2 regions of the Bacillus sp. PK5-006 genome follow, and region 2 is predicted to be linked to the other one. Evidence: riboswitches for the same ligand, from Rfam matches in the RefSeq annotation. Region 2 holds a riboswitch; the other holds the start of a gene.
The links. A riboswitch is a leader RNA that binds a small molecule or an ion and turns the genes downstream of it on or off. The one in region 2 is predicted to bind glycine.
Positions count from the first base shown of each region.

Region 1 (10,148 bases), 1.4 Mb from region 2:
AACAAGAAGTGACAAACTACTATAAGTGGTTAGATCAAAAAATAAATGAACTTAAACAGTTAAGTGTATATAGTATTAATGGATATTACTTTTTAGATGATGATGGGATCAAGACTTTTCAAAGTTATTGTCAAAATGAACTAATCGAAATTTTTAGCGATCAATTGACTAATTACCATTTTTATATCTTTCTGAGTAAGAAAGTAAGTGATGTGCATTCGCGAATAGAGGGATTCCGAAAAGTATGGAAATCTATTGATTCAGACATAAATACTTCAGGTTTTGAAAAGGGGCCAGAATTACTTTTAGATGAACATGAAAAACAGTTTTATGTCAGTATGGCCAAGGTTCCTCAACATGATTTAGATAAAGCATTGCGAATAATGGATCAGTATCAATCTAGTTTCATGATTGCCAGTAGAAGGGATTCTATGCTCTCAGAAGAATCTATAAAAGATTTGTTTTACTCAGGATTGGATAAGAATAGTCATGAAATAGATTATCAAGCGCTTTTTTTGAAGTATGGTTTGAATAGTGAAATTATCTTTAGATGGGGATCTGTTCTAAATGAGGCCGAATTGGCAATGATTTTAAATCAAGATCATACCCAGAAAATACGGGAGCGAATACAAAGCCATTCATAGTATCTTCAAAATGATCCGTAATATTTTAAACAATCCCCACATCGGGACTGATCCCCCATTTTTGAGAGACTGGGATCAAAACACCGTATGAAACAGCCAGTTGTCGAAACTCTTTCGGGGGACTGGTTGTTTAATTTCTATAGAATTCGAATAGTGGTATATGGATTTTATAAAATCGCTGAGTAGTGTTTGTCAGAAGGTGTTTGCTTTCCTTCAATTGAGAGAACATAAAATCCAAATACATGGAGAACACTATCGAGAGCATGAATTTGAAGCACTTGAAGTGAATGTGAATGAATTTTATTTTTGGCAGAATATGTCCGTTTTGGATTATCCATCGAGAGAACGGATTATTTTTATGAGCTAAGTATTTGAGGGCTGCGATGAACAGAATTGAGACATCATTTAAGGAGTGGAATGAACCACTCCTTTTTTCTATCGATGGTGTCATACGCTTGATCAATGAATTCCCTTCAAATTTAAGCAATTCACTATCTTTACCTTTCGCATTCGTATAAAATAAGAGCAGTGAAAAATTGAAGAAATGCTTGATACATGAAGGGCTGTAAGCTGTGAGCTGCATGACATGATGAGATGTATGAACGTGAAGGCTGCAAAGCTGTTCTTCCTCACATATGAGATCTTGTAAGCGTAACCATTATTTGTCACTTCATTGCGATGGTGTTGAGGGGTGTGTCAGGATGAGGAATCCGTATGTGAGAACGGCTTCTAGTCTGTATATTAATTATTTTTTATTGGGTATGGTCAATATTATTTTGGCTTCAAATATGCCATTTTTAATCAAACAATTAGATACCAATAGTGCGGGAATTAGTTATATGATTTCGGCGCTTGGCATTGGCAGGGTGCTCACGTATGGTTTATCAGGCGTACTGTCAGATCGTTTTGGGCGTAAGCCGGTCATTCTGGTTTCTGGTGTGCTGATGGCGGTGTTCCTCATCGGAATCCCATTGTCTCCGAATTATCAAATCGCGTTTGCGTTTGCGATTTTGGCAGGGGTCGCGAATTCGGCAATGGATGCAGGAACGTATCCTGCGTTAATGGAGGCTTTTCCGCAAAACTCGGGATCTGCGAATGTGATGGTGAAGGCCTTTATCTCCATTGGGGCAACTATTTTGCCACTGGCGATTTTCTTTTTAGCAGAGCATGATTTGTTTTATGGAATGGCATTTTTTGTTCCTGCTCTGATCTATCTTGTGAATGTCTTGATGCTGTGGACCTTGCCATTTCCGAATCATCGCAAGGTGGAGCAAGTCCAGGTAACGGAGCATGACGGACTTCCGCGCTTCTCGACAGAGCCTACATTTTGGAGAGAAGGGATCGCGCTCATTGTGATCAGCTTTACGTCAAATGGACTGTATGCGCTGCCGCAAATTTGGCTTCCTACGTACGGTGAGGCCATCTTGGGGATGACATCGGGCAGTGCTGTGAAACTGCTCAGTTACTATAGCATGGGCGGGCTGCTGTCTGTCGTGATGCTCGCGTTTCTGCTGCGCCGTTTTGTCCGGCCGGTCAATGTACTGCTGATCTATCCAATCATTACACTTGTTTCCATTTGTGTGCTCTTGGTCGTGAAATCACCAGTTATAGGAACCGTCAATGCTTTTGTATTGGGATTTTCAACGGCAGGAGTTTTTCAGCTGACGTTAACTGTGATGGCTGAATTCTTCTGGAAAAACAAAGGGACGATGACTGGGATTATCTCTACAGCGGGCGGCGTGTCGGCTATCGTCATCCCGGTCGTAACAGGTTTAATTCAGAGTCACGCGTCCATTTTACAAATCTTTATTTTCGATGCAGTGGTGGCTGTTGCGGCCATTATCGGCGCACTGTATATCCTGTATCGATACCGCCAAGTCATGGCACATGATTAAAAAAAGACGACCTCCGCAGGAAGTCGTCTCAGCGTGTAGGCAAATCCTCGCATTCAGGGCTGCTAGACTTCGCTGAAAAGAAAACAAAGGGCTAAAATGATCATCATTTTAGCCCTTTGTCTTTTTTATTTTAGAAACGGTCATTTTCAAAAAGAATTTGTTTTACTTGATCAACTGGCATATCTTCACCAGTAAAGAGTTTGTAAGCAAGTGCACCTTGCCACAGCATCATTCCAAGACCGTTAATGGTTTTGGCGCCAGCTTCCTGTGCTTGTGCAAGAAGCTTTGTTTTTTGCGGGTTGTACACAACATCTGTCACGATCAAATCTTCACGAAGTACATCAAGTGTATCATCGATAATGCTGAGCTGATCTAGTGGTTTCATGCCAAGGCTTGTCCCGTTTGCCAGGATCGCACTTTCTGCTACTTCACGGCGGAATGCGTCTTTGTCTTCAAGTGGGAAAATGTTTGCTTTGACACCGAAAGATTTCATTTCGTTATTGATGTAATTTACATTTTCTTCTGCTTGAACAAAGTATTGATCATTACGAGCAAAAATGCTAATTTCACGGATGCCTGACTGTGCAAGCTGAATCGCAATCGGAGTCGCAGCGCCGCCAGAGCCAACAAGTGTGACTTTTTTGCCGGCTAATTCAACGCCATGTTCAATTAAGTTTCTCACATATCCAAGACCATCTGTGTTGTAGCCGATGAGCTTACCATCTTTGTTTACTACAGTGTTACTTGCACGTGTATATCTTGCAGAATCATCTAGTTCGTCTAAGTAATCTAGTACTTTCATTTTGTTCGGCATAGAGACGTTAAATCCAGCTGCACCCATTGCTTTCATACCGTTTACGGCTGCTTCTAGTTCATCATTCCCTACTTCAAATGCGAGGTAAGCATAGTTGATACCTGTTAGTGTATAGCCAAGGTTATGCATACGTGGTGAAAGGCTGTGTCCGATTGGTGTAGCAAGAAGGCCGACTAATTTTGTTTTTCCATCAATATTTCGTTCATGTATGTTTGTCATGATTGACATCTCCTTTAATTATCTAAATAATTTTTTCATGCGTCCAAGAACAAAGACCGCTAGTAATACGCTAATAACCGCAATGATCATATCGAAAAATAACGTCATTTTAATATCGTACGAGCTGACCAATCCACTTGTAATGAGCGGCACGAGAATAAACGCTGAGCTTGCCGCAATGTTGACGTAGGATGAAGCTGTTGCTTTGTTTGTCGGGAACAATTTCATCATAATACTCATCGCCAGCTGGAAGATTCCCGCTGTAAATAGTCCTAAGAAGAAGGTGCTGACAATGACAATGCTGTACGTTTCGATTTGGAAAAGTGAAAGCATTGCAAGGAACGCCCCAATTGGATAAATGATCGCCACCATAATCGGTGAAATGAATTTATCTAAGACGATCGAAAGCAATAGAACAGATACCAGTGCACCAATACTAAAATAAGAAAGAAGCTGTGTGGCTTGTTCTGTGCCAAGTCCGATTAATTTCAACCCCAGCTGCGGAAGCCATGTCTGCCATACGACAAACAATGCAGTCGATGTGAATCCCATCAGTACAACAGCTAAGCCTTCGCCAAGCATTTTTGGTTCTTTCTTCAGCTGATCCTGTACGGGAAGAGCGTCTTGTGAAGAAACTTGCTTATGGTTCGGGAATGGCATAAAGATTAAGTAAATCCCTACGAGTAAATAAAGAAGCCCTAGTCCAAAGAACGCCCAGCCCCAGAAGATGTCATGTGCCACTAGGAATGCCAAGATAAATGGAAGAACAGTCGCCCCAATGGATACAGATGCTTTTACTAAAACAGAAGCCGAACTTGCTTTTTTAGGAAATGACTCTGACAAAGCAGGATAGGTTCCTGAATCAAGCAGTGAGTTGGCAATACCTGCTGAAATCGCAAAGATAAATGCCAGTGTATAACTTGTGGTCGTTGGAATACCGATTAAGAATAATAAGTAAAGAAAATTTCCTGTAATAATGACAGGCTTACGTCCCCAGCTGTCGGCTAACCGGCCTGAGAAAAAGAGCGCAATGAGTTTACCAATTCCGATCGCAGATACAAGCAAGCTGATTTTCGGAATATCTACATGGTAGCGTTCAGATAAGCTGTCCATGTTGGAAGCTACAATAATGTTGATCATGCCAAGCATGAAGTAATTTAAATACATGCCAAGTGACGATTTTATATAAGGATTTTTCATGTTCCCACTCCTATATTTGAAACCCCTTTAAGGTCAAATTCTTTGTATACCCTTTGTTATTGTTTCCTTCAAAATGAATAATATGAAGCCCATCACAACACCCCTTATGTGATTGATGAAAAAATAATGAATATTCATCTGTTCTTCAATCAAGTATATCGTTCTACTAAAATGCAAAAAATAATAACAGCCTTGGTTAGGAAGTGAAACTTCATGATTTGATCAGAATCATAAAAAATCACTTTTAACTGTTTTTTGATAGAAATAATAATATGACGAAATAGGTATAACGATATACTAAAAGAAGCAACGAGATAAATATACTCCTGCATTTTAAATGTGTCAAGTTTATGACTTTGTGATTTAAAAAAAGAAAAATGAAACAAAGAAATAGTTGACTTGATCAATAAAAAAAGAGAATTGCTGCACACAATTCTCTTTTTCATCATGATGGAGAGGTTTCTCTAATATGAAGTTGGGGCTTTAAAATCAATCGCTGCAGCTCTTCATCCTGTTCGTTCATTTTATGATATAAAAGGTTCGCTGCTTTTACCCCGATGGATCGGGGGAAGGAGGAAACAGTGGTGAGCGGCGGATGGTACATTTCCGCTTCAGGAACATTATCGAATCCAACGACATCGATATCTTCACCAGGCTGAATGCCCCGTGCTGACAGTGCTTGAATGACCCCAAATGCGACTAAGTCACTGAAACAAAAAATAGCAGTAGGGGGCTCAGGCTGATCCATCACTTGGGCGAGTGCTTCTTTCCCGCCTTCGCGAGTAGGTACTATATCAATAATAAGCGATTCATCAATCGTCACATTTTCTTCGTCATGAGCTCTTTTGAAACCTTTCATCCGCTCAATCCAAGTCGAAGAGGTCTTAATGCCGCCTAAAAAAGCGATTCGGCGATGTCCCTTTTGAAGAAGATGATGAACTGCCATCCAAGTACCTTGTTCATAATCAACACCGACATAATCACATTGCACGTCTGATAATTCACGATTTGCCAGTACTTTTGGGGTGCGAATTTGATTTAATTGTTTGACCGTTCGAGCAGAACTTTTCGAAGCTGGGTTTAAAATAATCCCGCCTACACGATGCTCTACCATAGTGGAAATGAGCCGCTCCTGTTTATCAACACTGTCAAAGGTTGTACCAAGTAAAACAGTATAGCCCAGTGATTCAAGTGTGGTCTGTACGCCAATTAAAAACTCCGAAATAAAGGTGTTAGAAATATCCGTCACAATCACACCAACGATATTTGAGCTTTTTGACCGCATGTTAGCAGCAACGCGGTCGTATACGTATCCTAAGTCCTCCATGGATTGCAGTACTTTGTTTCGAGTGGCTTCAGAGATTCTAGGATTATTTCGAACAACGAGTGATGCCGTTGAAGTCGAGACACCGGCATGCTTGGCGACTTCCTGTAATGTAACACGCTGTTTGTTCATTTTTTTCATTTATCTTCACCAACTTCCATGGATTGCTTAACTTTGTTCATGATCAAGAGGAATTTCTCCATCAAACGAGCCGAACATCTTTTGATTTATTATACATGAATCAGGGGGGATTGATGAAGTGAAGACATATGCGTACCGCCGTAAATCATAAAAGATTACCATTGACAGCTTTCTGAATGAGGCGTAAAATATGAAATTATTCAGAAATAGCAACATTTTAATTAAATAACGAAGGCTATGAATGCTGTGGGTCACACTATAGCAGGAGCAGCTTCTGGAGAGACCGCATGTGTGTGCGGCGCCGAAGGGTTCACAATCTCAGGCAAAAGGACAGAAGAGTACGAAATATTGTATTTGTGGTGCATGGATGATGCCGTGTATGACTTTTCTCTATTTTGCTATTCTTTTATGACCGTGAGATTGGAGCGCATCCAATCTCTTTTTTTATGGACTTTTTTAAAGGGTTCATTATTTCAGTATAAGATCGTGTCGTAGGAGGGTGTTAGCATTGGCACAACAAGAATTAAAACGAGATTTATCAAACCGTCATGTGCAATTGATTGCCATTGGCGGAACCATTGGAACAGGGTTGTTTTTAGGATCTGGAAAAGCTATTCAATTGGCAGGTCCTTCAATCATTTTTGCTTATTTAATTGTCGGGATGGCTATCTTTTTTGTCATGAGGGCACTCGGAGAATTGCTTTTATCGAAGGCGGGCTATCAGTCATTAACCGATATTGCGGAGGACTATCTCGGCCCGTGGGCATCCTTTGTAACAGGGTGGACGTATTGGTTTTGCTGGATTATGACAGCGATGGCGGATGTCATTGCGGTCGGGGTGTACGTACAGTATTGGTTTGACATCCCGCAGTGGATTCCTGCCATCATTTGTTTGTTGATTTTACTAGGGTTGAATTTGTTAACGGTAAAGCTTTTCGGAGAAATGGAATTTTGGTTTGCACTCATTAAAGTAATTACGATTCTATTATTGATCGGGGTTGGAATGGTTCTTTTAATCATTGGTTTTCAAACAGATGCTGGACCGGTGACAGTAACGAATTTATGGTCTCATGGCGGGTTATTCCCGAATGGTGTCACAGGTTTCTTATTGTCATTCCAGATGGTGATTTTTGCGTATGTGGGAGTTGAACTGGTCGGTGTGTCCGCAGCAGAAACAGCCAATCCGCAAAAAAACATCCCTTCTGCGATTAATAAGATTCCATTAAGAATCCTATTTTTCTATGTGGGTGCGATCTTTGTTTTATTATGTATCAACCCATGGACTGAGCTCAGTGCATCAGAAAGTCCTTTTGTGAAAACCTTTGGACTCATTGGGATACCAGTAGCAGCAGGGCTCATCAACTTTGTCGTCCTGACATCTGCGGCATCAGCTTGTAATAGCGGCATGTTCTCGACGAGCCGCATTCTGTATAATCTCAGTCATCAAAAGCAGGGGCCAGCTTCCTTTGGACGTTTGAACAAGAATGCTGTCCCAAGTAATGCCCTGTTTGTTTCGACGATTGTGGTATCGGTTGGAGCTCTTTTAAGCAAGCTGATTCCCGAACAAGCCTTTGGTATTGTGACAACGATCAGTGCCATTTGTTTCATTTGGGTATGGAGTATTATTTTAATTTGTCATTTGAAATATAAAAAAACAAAGCCTGAACTGCATGCAGCATCTACCTTTAAAGCACCGTTCACCCCTTTTGTGAATATATGTGTTTTGGTTCTCTTCGCTGCGATTCTAGTGATCATGCTGTTTGCAGATGCAACACGCCCCGCGCTCTTATTAACGCCGGTCTGGTTTTGTTTCTTACTATTGATCTATGCACGAAAGAAACGTTGCGCGTCATAATGAACGGAAAAAGCACAGCCTTTGCATGAGGCTGTGCTTTTGTTCATTTAACGATTTCTAATCTTTAGCACATAATTTGCATTCAAAATGATCAAAACAACCCCAATGACCATGATTGAGAACAGCTGAGAGTGATTGGCTCCAAGGGAATACACAATCAAAATAAACATGGCGCTGGTCAATAGGATATTCATCATTTGATACGTATGAAACAGTCCGCCAAGCATCACATGCTTTTCGCCTTCGTCCGAAATGGCGAGCAGCTTTTTACTGTAGTCTTTGTCAGATAGACTTGGCAGGTTCCGATTAGGGTAGACAAGCTTTAGAACAGATATCGATATATATGAACTGATAACGGTGACGATAAATAAAGCAGCATTGACGAGAATCAGCCAGAGTGGCTGCTCGGTGACGATCGCGATACCGATGGCAACAATGGAAAAAATGGTACTTACAGTATTGGCTAAAGTCAAATCAGTAAAGGTCCGATATTGTTTTGCTTCCAGTTCATCCTCCTCATCTCCAGAAACCGAAAGAGATACCCTTTTTTTCATACGTGAAATCCCTGAAAAACAATAAATAATCAATAAAATCGTCAATCCACTGATGACAAGAGTCGCTTCAAATGCAACATCAAGAAGTGTCATCTCAAATTCAGCTGCCAGCAGACAGTAAGCGCCGAGAAAGCCAAGGAGAGCACCTAAGAGCATTTTGTATACAGTTTTCATGAGAGTTCATCCTCCTCGAATAGAAAAATACGTTCAATGGGTTCCTGAAAAATTCGTGAAAGCTTAACCGCGAGCAAGAGAGACGGCATTAACTCATCTCGTTCCATTAAGCTGATGGTCTGACGAGAGACCTTTGCACGCTTTGCCAGCTCAGTTTGGTTTAAACCATCACGCGCACGAAGCTCTTTTAACCGATTTTTCATTCTGTCACCTCAATTTTGCTTGAAATCTTTCCTTGATTGTAAAGCATTATATTCATTTTGACAAGTAAAGTTGTCAAAATGATAAAAATAATTGTCAGAAGGATCATCTTTATTCAAAAGGAGAACCATGATACGCTAAAGGAAAGAGAAACAGAAAACAGGTGATGTCCGTGTTCATTGATCAATTAAAAAATGACTTACATCAATCACAGCCGTTGTTCATTGGAGAAGAGACAGCGTTCAAAGCAGCAGTCCTTATCCCTTTGGTGCAAGTAAATGGAGAATGGCATATATTATTTGAGGTACGATCGCTCACCATGAGAAAACAGCCGGGGGATATTAGCTTTCCTGGGGGCAAGCTTGACGGCAGCGAAACTGCACAGGAAGCTGCACTGCGAGAAACACATGAAGAGCTTGGCATTCCGCCAGAATCGGTCGAGATCCTTGGACAGCTTAGTCCTTATATCGCTTCTCCATCCTTCGTGGTATACCCATATGTTGGTATCATTGATAAGCAAAAAGTGAAACACTCCTTTAATCAAGAAGAAGTAGAGGAGACTTTTACCGTGCCTCTATCATGGCTCAGCCAATATGAGCCATACTTACATCATGTATCCGTTCAGCCAACACCAGGCGAGGACTTCCCTTATGAAAAAATCATGAATGGTGAAAAATACAGCTGGGGAAGCCGTTCGATTGAGGAATGGTTTTATGATTACGAAAACTACACCATATGGGGATTAACAGCCCGCATATTAAAGCATTTTGTGACCGTTGCAAAAAGAAATTCCTAGAGAATCGCTCTCTAGGAATTTGTTGTATTCAGACGTTCCTTCGCTGTTTGTTGTCCTTTACTTATTGAAATAGGGGATTTCGCTTGGCCCAGTCCGTAGGAAGGCATGTTCACGTAGATGGATTCATACGACCCGGCTTGTATTTGGTACGTTTCATGATAAATTCCGACCGCGTCATTATTTCGTGCTCTTTGGTTAAATTCTTTCCAAGCAGCCAAATGCTTCTCCATCTTGGCATAGGCAAGGAGGTCATCGATTGACTTCCAATATTGAATCATCGCTGTCGTGCGTAATCCGAAGTAATTCTCTGTTCCAAGAAACCCAAGCTCTT
Region 1 covers NZ_CP096414.1:94,007-104,154, forward strand. Annotated here, with positions in the region: gene M1D84_RS00465 (hypothetical protein) at 1-644, shown strand, start outside; gene M1D84_RS00470 (hypothetical protein) at 862-1,011, shown strand; gene M1D84_RS00475 (MFS transporter) at 1,346-2,539, shown strand; gene M1D84_RS00480 (shikimate dehydrogenase) at 2,670-3,572, opposite strand; gene M1D84_RS00485 (MFS transporter) at 3,591-4,772, opposite strand; gene M1D84_RS00490 (LacI family DNA-binding transcriptional regulator) at 5,218-6,237, opposite strand; glycine riboswitch at 6,502-6,581, shown strand; gene M1D84_RS00495 (amino acid permease) at 6,746-8,092, shown strand; gene M1D84_RS00500 (DUF3169 family protein) at 8,140-8,820, opposite strand; gene M1D84_RS00505 (helix-turn-helix transcriptional regulator) at 8,817-9,023, opposite strand; gene M1D84_RS00510 (NUDIX hydrolase) at 9,194-9,817, shown strand; gene M1D84_RS00515 (DUF4188 domain-containing protein) at 9,829-10,148, opposite strand, start outside.
Region 1: linked by a shared signal. The riboswitch ahead of M1D84_RS00495 (amino acid permease) and the one ahead of gcvT (glycine cleavage system aminomethyltransferase GcvT) in region 2 are both predicted to bind glycine.

Region 2 (10,148 bases):
TAATCCTTTTTCAAACCCTCTTTTAAACGCAGCACGCGCATCGTCTATTGTACATGTTCGGTCTGAGATTTCATTGATGGCAACCGCTTTGTTTTTAAAGCTTCGCTGCATCCGCTCTCTCACCCGGTCGTTTGGATAAAGGAACAAATCGAACAATTTGTCCTCATCAAGGTCAATTAAAATAGATCCATGCTGGAGAATGACACCTTTTTGTCTCGTCTGAGCACTGCCCGCTACCTTTCTGCCTTCTACAACAAGCTCGTACCAAGAAGGGGCATCAAAGCATACAGATGATCTTGGGTTCTTTAAGCTTTCCTTTTCTTTATCTGTTCGAGGAATGGCAAAATACGCATCGAGTCCCAGCTCTTTAAAGCCCTCTAAAATGCCTTCTGAAATAACGCGGTACGCCTCTGTCACCGTCGCTGGCATTTCTGGATGTTCCTCTGACACAATCACGCTGTAGGTCAGCTCCTGGTCATGAAGTACTCCCCGTCCTCCGGTTGGTCTGCGGACAAATCCAAGACCATATCGCTTGACGGCTTCTAGGTTGATTTCTTTTTCAACGTTCTGAAAATACCCAACAGATAATGTCGCCGGATTCCATCCATAAAAGCGGATAACAGGCGGAATGAGCTTCTCGCTATGCCAATAAAGCAAGGCTTCGTCCATTGCCATGTTAAAGGCAGGGTCTTGGTTTCCTGAATCAATGAAACACCATTTCTCTTTTTGCATATAAAATCCCTTCTCTTTTACGTAGTCAATGTTAGATGATGGTGGTGACCACCGGTTTTCTCTCTTCATCAGTCTATCAAATAGGGACGGAATTGAAAATAATTCTTACCATTTATGATGACAAGTTTCTTATGCTTTACTATAATAGTATTTGTCTAAAACGTACCATCAGACAGGCTACTGTGCTGATGCTCAAGAAGGAGTCGAGTTGTATTGTCAATATTCAACTATATCGTCCTCGCACTTTGTGGACTTTTCGTTCTTTATTCCATCGGCAGCTACATTTATCAGCAGCGCATTATGAAAACGCTGACGGAAGAAGAATTTATTAAAGGTTACCGCAAAGCCCAGCTCATTGATGTGAGAGAGCCAAATGAGTTTGAAGGCGGACATATTTTAGGGGCAAGAAATATCCCCCTTTCCCAACTAAAGCAGCGCAAAAATGAAATACGTCCTGACAAGCCTGTTTATCTCTATTGTCAAAATAATTTTAGAAGCGGAAAAGCAGCCCAAACTTTACGTAAAAACGGCTGCCGTGAGATTTATAATTTAAAAGGCGGCTTTAAAAAATGGGGCGGCCGCATTAAAACGAAGAACTAACTAAAAAGACTCTGGGAGCATGATTCCCCCTGAGTCTTTTTTCTTTATTTTCTTTCAAAAACGAGAACTGGATTCCGTGCGGCCTTTGTTTCATCCATACGTTTCACGACCGTTGTATGCGGCGCTTCCTGCACCACTTCAGGATTCTCTTCTGCTTCTTTCGCAATTTGAATCATTGCTTCGATGAATGCATCAAGTGTTTCTTTTGATTCTGTTTCAGTCGGTTCAATCATAATACATTCCTCTACATTGAGCGGGAAGTAGATCGTTGGCGGATGGTAGCCGAAATCAAGTAATCGTTTGGCAATATCCAGTGTCCGCACACCTAATTTTTTCTGACGTTTACCTGATAGCACAAATTCATGCTTACAGTGACGATCAAACGGCAAATCATAATGAGCACTTAAGCGGCGCATCATATAGTTCGCATTTAACACGGCATTATCGGTTACAGCCTTTAAGCCGTCTGGCCCCATAGAGCGGATGTACGCATAAGCTCTGACGTTAATGCCAAAGTTGCCATAGAATGGCTTCACGCGCCCAATTGATTCTGGACGGTCATGATCAAAGTAAAAACGGCCTTCCTTCTTCACAAGCAACGGCTTTGGCAAATAAGGAATTAATTCCTTTTTAACGCCAACAGGACCTGAGCCAGGACCTCCGCCTCCGTGCGGGCCTGTAAAGGTTTTGTGAAGATTTAAGTGGACAACGTCAAATCCCATATCTCCTGGTCTTGCTCTGCTTAAAACAGCGTTCAAGTTGGCTCCGTCATAATAAAGCTTACCGCCCGCTCCGTGAACGATTTCAGCCATTTCTAAAATATTTTCTTCAAAGAGGCCTAGTGTATTCGGGTTTGTAAGCATTAAAGCAGCTGTTTCTTCATTAACAACGCGGCGTAAATCTTCTAAATCAACAAGCCCATTTTCGTCAGATGCGACGGTAATGGTTTCAAATCCAGCGACTGTCGCAGATGCCGGGTTCGTTCCATGGGCAGAATCAGGCACAATGACTTTTGTACGCTGATGATCTCCCCTTGCTTCATGATACGCACGGATCATCATGAGTCCCGTCCACTCGCCGTGTGCTCCTGCCGCAGGCTGTAATGTCACAGCGTCCATTCCCGTAATTTCTTCAAGATGTTCACCTAGATCGTATAGTAATTCTAATGCACCTTGCACAGTGTCTGCCTCTTGTAGCGGATGAACCTGCGAGAACCCCGCAAGGCGTGCAACCTTTTCATTAATCTTTGGATTATATTTCATCGTGCATGAGCCAAGAGGATAAAATCCGGAATCAACCCCATGATTGCGTCTTGATAATGCTGTATAATGACGCATAATATCAAGCTCAGATACTTCAGGAAGCTCAGCATCCTCATCACGGATGTACGTCTCATCAAATAAAGACGGGATCTCCTGTTCAGGTACATCTAAATCAGGCAGGCTGTACCCTATTCTTCCTTCTTTAGATAATTCAAAAATAAGCGGCTGATCTTGTTTATTCATGGCGATCCCCCAATTCCTTGATAAACGTATCAATTTCTTCTTTTGTTCTTAGCTCTGTCACGGCTACAAGCATGTGCTGCTGAAGCTCTGGGTAGTCTAGCCCCAAGTCGTAGCCGCCGATGATTCCTTTTTCAAGCAATCGTTTATTGGCTTCTTTCACAGGCTCCTGTAACTTGATCACAAATTCATTAAAATGAGCCCCTTCTACATCCGCCTGCAGTCCATATTTTTCTGCCTGCGTCTTGGCATAATGGGCTTTTTGCACGTTTTGATAGGCGATATCTTTTATGCCTGTTTTCCCTAGTGCCGTCATGGCAACAGAAGCAGCTAATGCATTTAATGCTTGGTTTGAGCAAATATTTGACGTCGCTTTATCTCTTCGAATGTGCTGCTCACGCGCTTGAAGGGTCAGAACAAATCCACGAACACCATTTTCATCTTCTGTCTGCCCGACTAAACGACCTGGCACTTTTCTCATCAACTTTTTCGTCACAGCAAAATATCCGCAGTGAGGTCCGCCAAATGCAGCCGGGATGCCGAACGGCTGCGCATCACCAACGACAATATCTGCCCCGAGTTTTCCAGGCGGCGTCAATAGTCCGAGTGCGAGGGGATTGCTAGAGACAATGAATAGGCTTTTTCCTTTATGTGCAATGGGTTCAATGTCTTTTAACGGCTCGACTACACCAAAAAAGTTTGGATATTGCACGAGAACTGCTGCTGTATCATCGCAGACCGCTTTTTCCAATGCAGCTAGATCTGTCTGCCCTTTTTTCGCAGGCACTTCAACAACTTCAATGTTTTGTCCTTTGGCGTATGTTTTCAGCACCGCTCTTGATTCAGGGTGAACCGTTTCAGAAACAACCACTTTTTTCTTCTTTGTGTGTCCCGCAGCGAGCATTGCCGCTTCAGCCAGTGCCGTCCCGCCATCATACATCGAGGAGTTGGCAAGATCCATACCAGTCAGCTCAGCAATCATTGTTTGAAATTCAAAGATCGCTTGCAATTCACCTTGCGAAATCTCCGGCTGATAAGGTGTATACGCTGTATAAAATTCAGAGCGTGAGATCACATGATCGACAATGACAGGCTGGTAATGATCATATACACCTGCACCAAGAAACGATGCATAGGAAACTGTATCCTTATTCTTTGCAGCTAGTCGGGATAATTCCCTGACAAGCGCTGTTTCAGATGCGGCTTCTTTGATGTTGTATGCTCCTTTGAATCTAACTTTCTCTGGGATATCTGAAAAAAGCTCATCAATCGACTGAACGCCGATGACATCCAGCATTTCTTTTTGATCTTGCTCTGTTTGCGGCAAATACCTGTGCTTCATCCTCTATTCCCCCTCGTTATTTGGCTCTTTTATAAAATGGTGTTGCGACGATTTTGGCTTTTAGACGTTTTTTGCGAACTTGTACTTCCACCTCTGATCCAAGCTCCGCCTCTGAGGTTTCGATCAAAGCAAGCCCGACATTTTTCTTTAATGTTGGGGATTGAGTGCCCGTTGTGACAATCCCAACCTGCTTTTCTCCTGAAAAGACTGGATAATCTGTACGCGGAATCCCTTTATCAATCATTTCAATGCCGACAAGCTTTCGCTTCAGTCCCTCTTCTTTTTGTTTTTTAAGTGCTGCTTTTCCGATAAAATCAGCTTCTTTATCCGTTTTGACAGCAAAACCAATTCCGCCTTCTAATGGAGAGATATCCTTTGTCAGCTCCTGGCCATAAAGCGGAAGTCTTGCTTCAAATCTTAAGGTGTCACGTGCACCGAGTCCGCATGGAATGAGTCCTTTCGGCTGCCCCGCTTCTAATAAAGCTGACCAAAGGTGGACCGCATCTTCTGACTGGCAGTAGATTTCAAAGCCATCTTCCCCTGTGTAGCCTGTTCTGGAAACGAGCACTTCTTTATTTGCGACCTCAGCTTTTGATAAAAACGTAAATGGCTTAAGCGATGTCACCTCTTCACCCGCCACCTCTTTGATGATGTCAGCTGCAAGAGGTCCTTGAAGCGCTAGCAAGGCGATTTGATCAGACATATTTTTGATCAATACATCATCCTTCTCTTGGTGCTTCAAAAGCCAATCCACGTCTTTATCGATATTTGATGCATTGATGACAAGCAAATAGTGATTCTTTTCTTTTTGGTAGACGAGCAGGTCATCTACCGTTCCGCCATCTTCATAACACATGGCTGTATATAGTGCCTTACCGTCTGTCAGCTTAGACACATCATTGGTTAATAACCTTTGTAAAAATGGAAGGGCATCTTGACCTTTGACGTCCACCTCACCCATGTGAGACACATCAAAAAGCCCTGCTTTTGTTCGAACAGCTTCATGTTCTTCTTTAATGGAAGAAAATTGGACAGGCAATTCCCAGCCCCCGAAGTCAATGGTTTTTGCGCCAAACGTTTCATACGCATGAAAAAGCGGTGTTCGTTTCAACATCAATCGTTTCCCCCTTTTTTCTCACAGTGCAAATGCAAGCTGAATTTTCAGAAAAAAATCACAGCAAAAAAGGACAGAGCGCTCCCTTTTATCAAAAAGAAGTCTCTGTCCTTGCACCTGAAAGTTTACAGCACAATATCATTGTGCGTTTTCCCCTTTGGTGGTTTGCTAAAACCCTTAAGCAAACACTCTCCAGAGTTGCGTCCGGTAAGAGTACTTTTGCCTGAGAGATTCACTGAATCATTCAGCTTGCTCCTTCGGCGCCTGCCAGTGCAAAATAACCGCCAAGTCTCTCCCCATACCATCATCCGCTCATATTTTTCACATTTATTGGACATACTATCAAAATGGGTGACTTATTTTCTAGATCACTTATCAACATCCTACCATTAGAAATGGATGAAGAGCAACAGAAAAATCATTAACATTTTTAAAATAACCCTTCGATATCGTTCGCTTTTATTCATATATCTAGTCTTTTAGAGACCTCCAAAAAAATGAAGCGTTTAAAAACAGAACAATTTTATCAGATCCTACTAGAAAGAAAGGCAGGCGACCACATTGAATATTCAAACGATTTTTGATCAGGAATGGGCAAATGAATTTCAGCAGCGGCTTTCAGCAGACGGCCCTTGGGCAAACTGGGATATGTATCGTTTAGCGACGCAGGTTCAAAAAGTCACAGCCATTGATTCATTCGAGGGACTGCAAGCTCCCGCGCACCTGCCTGCATTCACACCTTTAAAGCACCAGCTCGAAGTAGCCAGAAGAGTCGTAGAAGAAATGAATGGGAAAGCCATTCTAGCAGATGAAGTGGGACTTGGAAAAACCGTAGAAGCAGGACTCATTATCAAAGAATACATGATTCGTGGACTTGCCAAAAAGATTCTCATTCTCGTCCCCGCCTCCCTTGTGTCTCAGTGGGTACAGGAGCTGCGGACGAAATTTTATATTGATGCTGTTGAACAAAAAAAGAGCTATGTGTGGGAACAGTGTGACGTTGTCGTTTCCTCTATTGACACAGCCAAAAGACAGCCGCATCGAGACACGATTTTATCGATTGCCTACGATATGGTCATTATCGATGAAGCACACAAACTGAAAAACAATAAAACGAAAAACTATGAATTTGTGAGAAACCTGAATAAGAAGTTCTGCCTGCTGCTGACAGCCACACCTATTCAAAACCGGATCGGAGAAATATTTAATCTTGTTTCCCTTCTGAAGCCAGGCCACCTAGGAAATGAACATCAATTTAAAGATATCTTTGCCAAAAAGGACTTGCAGCTTGAAGACCATGACCGATTAAAACAGCTCGTCAATAAAGTGATGATTCGAAACCGAAGACAAGACACAGGCATCGAGTGGACAAAACGGCATGTCAAAACGATTTCCATTGATTTCTCTCCGACAGAACAAGCATTGTATGATGAAATCTGCAAGCTGAAAGAGAATCCGTCTTATACAAAGCATATGTTTTCCATTATGACCTTGGAACGAGAATGCTGTTCAAGCCGTGAAGCAGTTTATATGACGATTAAAAAAATGCAGGAAGAAGAAAAGCATATTCTCGGATCTTCTGCTATAACGCAAATCATGGAGAAAATCAATCAAGTGAAGCAAAACTCAAAGGCGCTTGAAGTGGTCAAACTCATTCAGCAATTAAATGAGAAGGTCATTATTTTCACCGAATACCGCGCCACACAAATTTATTTACAATGGTTTCTACAGCAAAATGGCATCAGCTCCGTGCCATTTCGGGGCGGCTTTAAGCGGGGCAAAAAAGATTGGATGAAAGATTTATTCAGAGAACGGGCGCAAGTGTTAATTGCGACAGAAGCTGGCGGCGAAGGGATCAACCTTCAGTTTTGTAACCAAATCATTAACTACGACCTCCCGTGGAACCCGATGCGTTTAGAACAGAGAATTGGACGTATCCACCGCCTTGGCCAAGAGCGAGATGTCCACATTTACAATATGGCAACGAGCGGAACAGTTGAAGAGCATATTTTAAAGCTTCTATATGAAAAAATTCAGCTGTTTGAAAACGTCATAGGCGATTTAGATGATATTTTAACAAGAATTGATATTAAAGATGTCGAAACAGAATTGCATCAAATCCTCTTCCAGCATGAACCAGGCGGAGACATGAAAAAGAAATTAACCCAGTTTGCTTCTTATTTAACTGAAGCACAAACACCACTTTTAGAAAAAAGACAGCAAGGCTCATAAAGGAGAGTTGATCAATGGAGCAGCATGACATTCACACCTTTCTTCTCCGTTTTTTCAAGGCGAATCAATGCAGCATATTAGAAGAAAGTGCAGGACATATGACCGTACAGCTGACAATTGAAATGGATAAATTGATTATGAACCGTCCTTTTTATTGGCACTGGCTTGAAAAAACTGGCGGTGTACCTGAACCGCGGCAATTGACTTTCATCACAGATCAAAAAAAAGCGGGTGATACGATCAGTGGTGAATTTATCCATTTCGGCTCCCCTCGGTTATTTCAAATATTTGAAGCGGTCAAAGAGCAGGGCCGTTTTATCCGGCTTTATGAACGAGTCAGCCCGCTCACGAACAACCAGATCGCCCTTGAGCCATGGCTTGGTCTCAATGTAAAAATTTCTTACCTTGCAGACCGGAAGAAGGATAAGCTTTTATCATTAGGCCTTCATCTCATTCGCGGAGAAGTCATTGAACAATTTCAAGAGAAGCTGGAAGCTCGTGAGCTGTCGTCTCAAATTCCCGATTATTGCTTTACGATGAGCACAATGATTAAGCCAGAGAGCGGAATCAAACGGCTCTACAGCCTTATGGAGCATTATGCCCATGAGGAGCCGGACGACTGGGCAGTGCGCGCCGTTCAAAAATGGAAGGAAGACTTCGAACTTTTAAACCAATTTTATGAAGGGACTTCAGACACATCTGTAGAATATGAAATAGAAAGACAAGCACTCAAAACTTTATACGAACCAAAAATCAGTCTTACGATTGAAAATGGCGGACTTTTTTACTTACAGCAAAAAAGAGGAGGTTGACTCATGGTCCCCTCCCTTTTATGTGACATACAATTTTCGATCAGTCTAAAGCTAAGTTTGTCTGTTTGTATTGGGCGGAAACATGACGCAAGCAAACTATGAGGTCTTACCACCTATGTCTTTCCATTTCATGCGTTAAGTGCCTGAAATACATGATTCAGTATTTTAGGAGGGTATTTGTATGGAAAAGAAAACGAACAAATTAGACAGTGAATGGGTTCAATTATTACGCGAAGCTCGCAAGGCAGGACTAACAGTTGAAGAAGTCCGTCATTTCCTCAAATCAAATGAAAAGTCCTCTGAGTCTCCCCCTCTGGTAAGAAGTCATTCTATCAAACCTTTCTGAATGTGCTATAATATCGAAAGGAAGGTGATGACATTGATTGGCCAGCGTATTAAACAATACCGCAATGAAAAAGGCTACTCACTATCAGAACTGGCCGAAAAGGCTGGGGTAGCGAAGTCTTATTTAAGCTCAATAGAAAGAAACTTGCAAACAAACCCCTCCATTCAATTTCTTGAAAAAGTCTCCGCTGTTCTGGACGTCTCGGTTCATACACTTTTAAACGAAAAAGATGAAACCGAATACGATGGTCAATTAGATAGTGAATGGGAAAAACTAGTTCGAGATGCAATGACATCAGGGGTTTCGAAAAAGCAATTTCGTGAATTTTTAGATTATCAAATCTGGAGAAAAAAGCAAGAAGAGGAGTAAAGCGCACGTTTTAGCGCATACTCCTCCAATTGCTATGCAGACCTTGATATCAGCCTAAAGACTGGCTTTATTTTTTATCTTCGCTGTGTGCTTTTTCGTTTTCTTTCACGTAGCCTTTTTCATCCGTATGCTTTTTTGGATTGATCGTTAAACCATTCCACTGAGTCGCTTCGAAGGAAAGATCAATTTGAATCGCATCGCCTTGGTATTTATTTTGGATATAGTGACCAGCTTTATCCTTCGTCTGGTCATTGATAAATTCAATGATCATTTCCATTTTATCGTAATCAAACGGATTCTTTGGAATGCCGTCATACTCTGGAGCCACTGTTCCATCAACAGTTGCTACATTAATTTTCCCACTTTCATGTAAAAACTTCTCATCGACGGCATGACGAAGCTTTTCAAATGCGGTCTGATCCTGTTTTGACGTTAATTGATGCAAGTCAAGCAGGTTTGCATGGTCTAAAATAATATTTTTCGGATAACCATTTCCACCTTCGGCTCCAACCGTAAGAACACTCACCTGAAACTGGCTGAGAAATTCTTCAGCTGTATTTTTACCGCCATTCTTCGCGGAAGATCCATCTGTAAACTGGCTGTAATCAAGACTCATCAGCACTTGGTTTATCGCTAGTGATCCCTTATTATCAAAATGAAATTCTTTCTTGATCCGATCACCAGGTTTTAAGTTCGAAAGGTTGATGGCGCCGGAGTTCTCTTTAGCAGATAAATCCAGCTCTCCTGTCGAGTAGACCGCGTTTGCCTTTTCAATATCATTAAACGCCGCCCATGTTCCCCCGCCAATTAATGCAAGACCTAAAGCCCCTGATAATACACCTAAACGAATTGATTTCTTCATTGCCATGAATAAACCCCCTAATATATTGTTTTATTGAAACCTGATTAGGTTACAAACGATTTAAGCTTGTTCCTCTGAGATATGTACATCAGCCGTGTGTCTACGATGTTTTGCTGCGCCCACAAAATGAATGGTTGAATAAACGAGCAGCATGACACCTGGTATAATAAGGAGCAAAGCAGTTCCAGCTGATGTCCCTGCATACGAAAGAAGCTTTCCTGCATAAGGAATGTTCAC
Region 2 covers NZ_CP096414.1:1,465,005-1,475,152, reverse strand. Annotated here, with positions in the region: gene M1D84_RS07640 (lipoate--protein ligase family protein) at 1-732, opposite strand, end outside; gene M1D84_RS07635 (rhodanese-like domain-containing protein) at 952-1,332, shown strand; gene gcvPB (aminomethyl-transferring glycine dehydrogenase subunit GcvPB) at 1,377-2,837, opposite strand; gene gcvPA (aminomethyl-transferring glycine dehydrogenase subunit GcvPA) at 2,830-4,176, opposite strand; gene gcvT (glycine cleavage system aminomethyltransferase GcvT) at 4,193-5,290, opposite strand; glycine riboswitch at 5,394-5,488, opposite strand; glycine riboswitch at 5,492-5,598, opposite strand; gene M1D84_RS07615 (DEAD/DEAH box helicase) at 5,852-7,522, shown strand; gene M1D84_RS07610 (YqhG family protein) at 7,537-8,334, shown strand; gene M1D84_RS07605 (anti-repressor SinI family protein) at 8,516-8,680, shown strand; gene sinR (transcriptional regulator SinR) at 8,714-9,049, shown strand; gene tasA (biofilm matrix protein TasA) at 9,117-9,917, opposite strand; gene sipW (signal peptidase I SipW) at 9,972-10,148, opposite strand, start outside.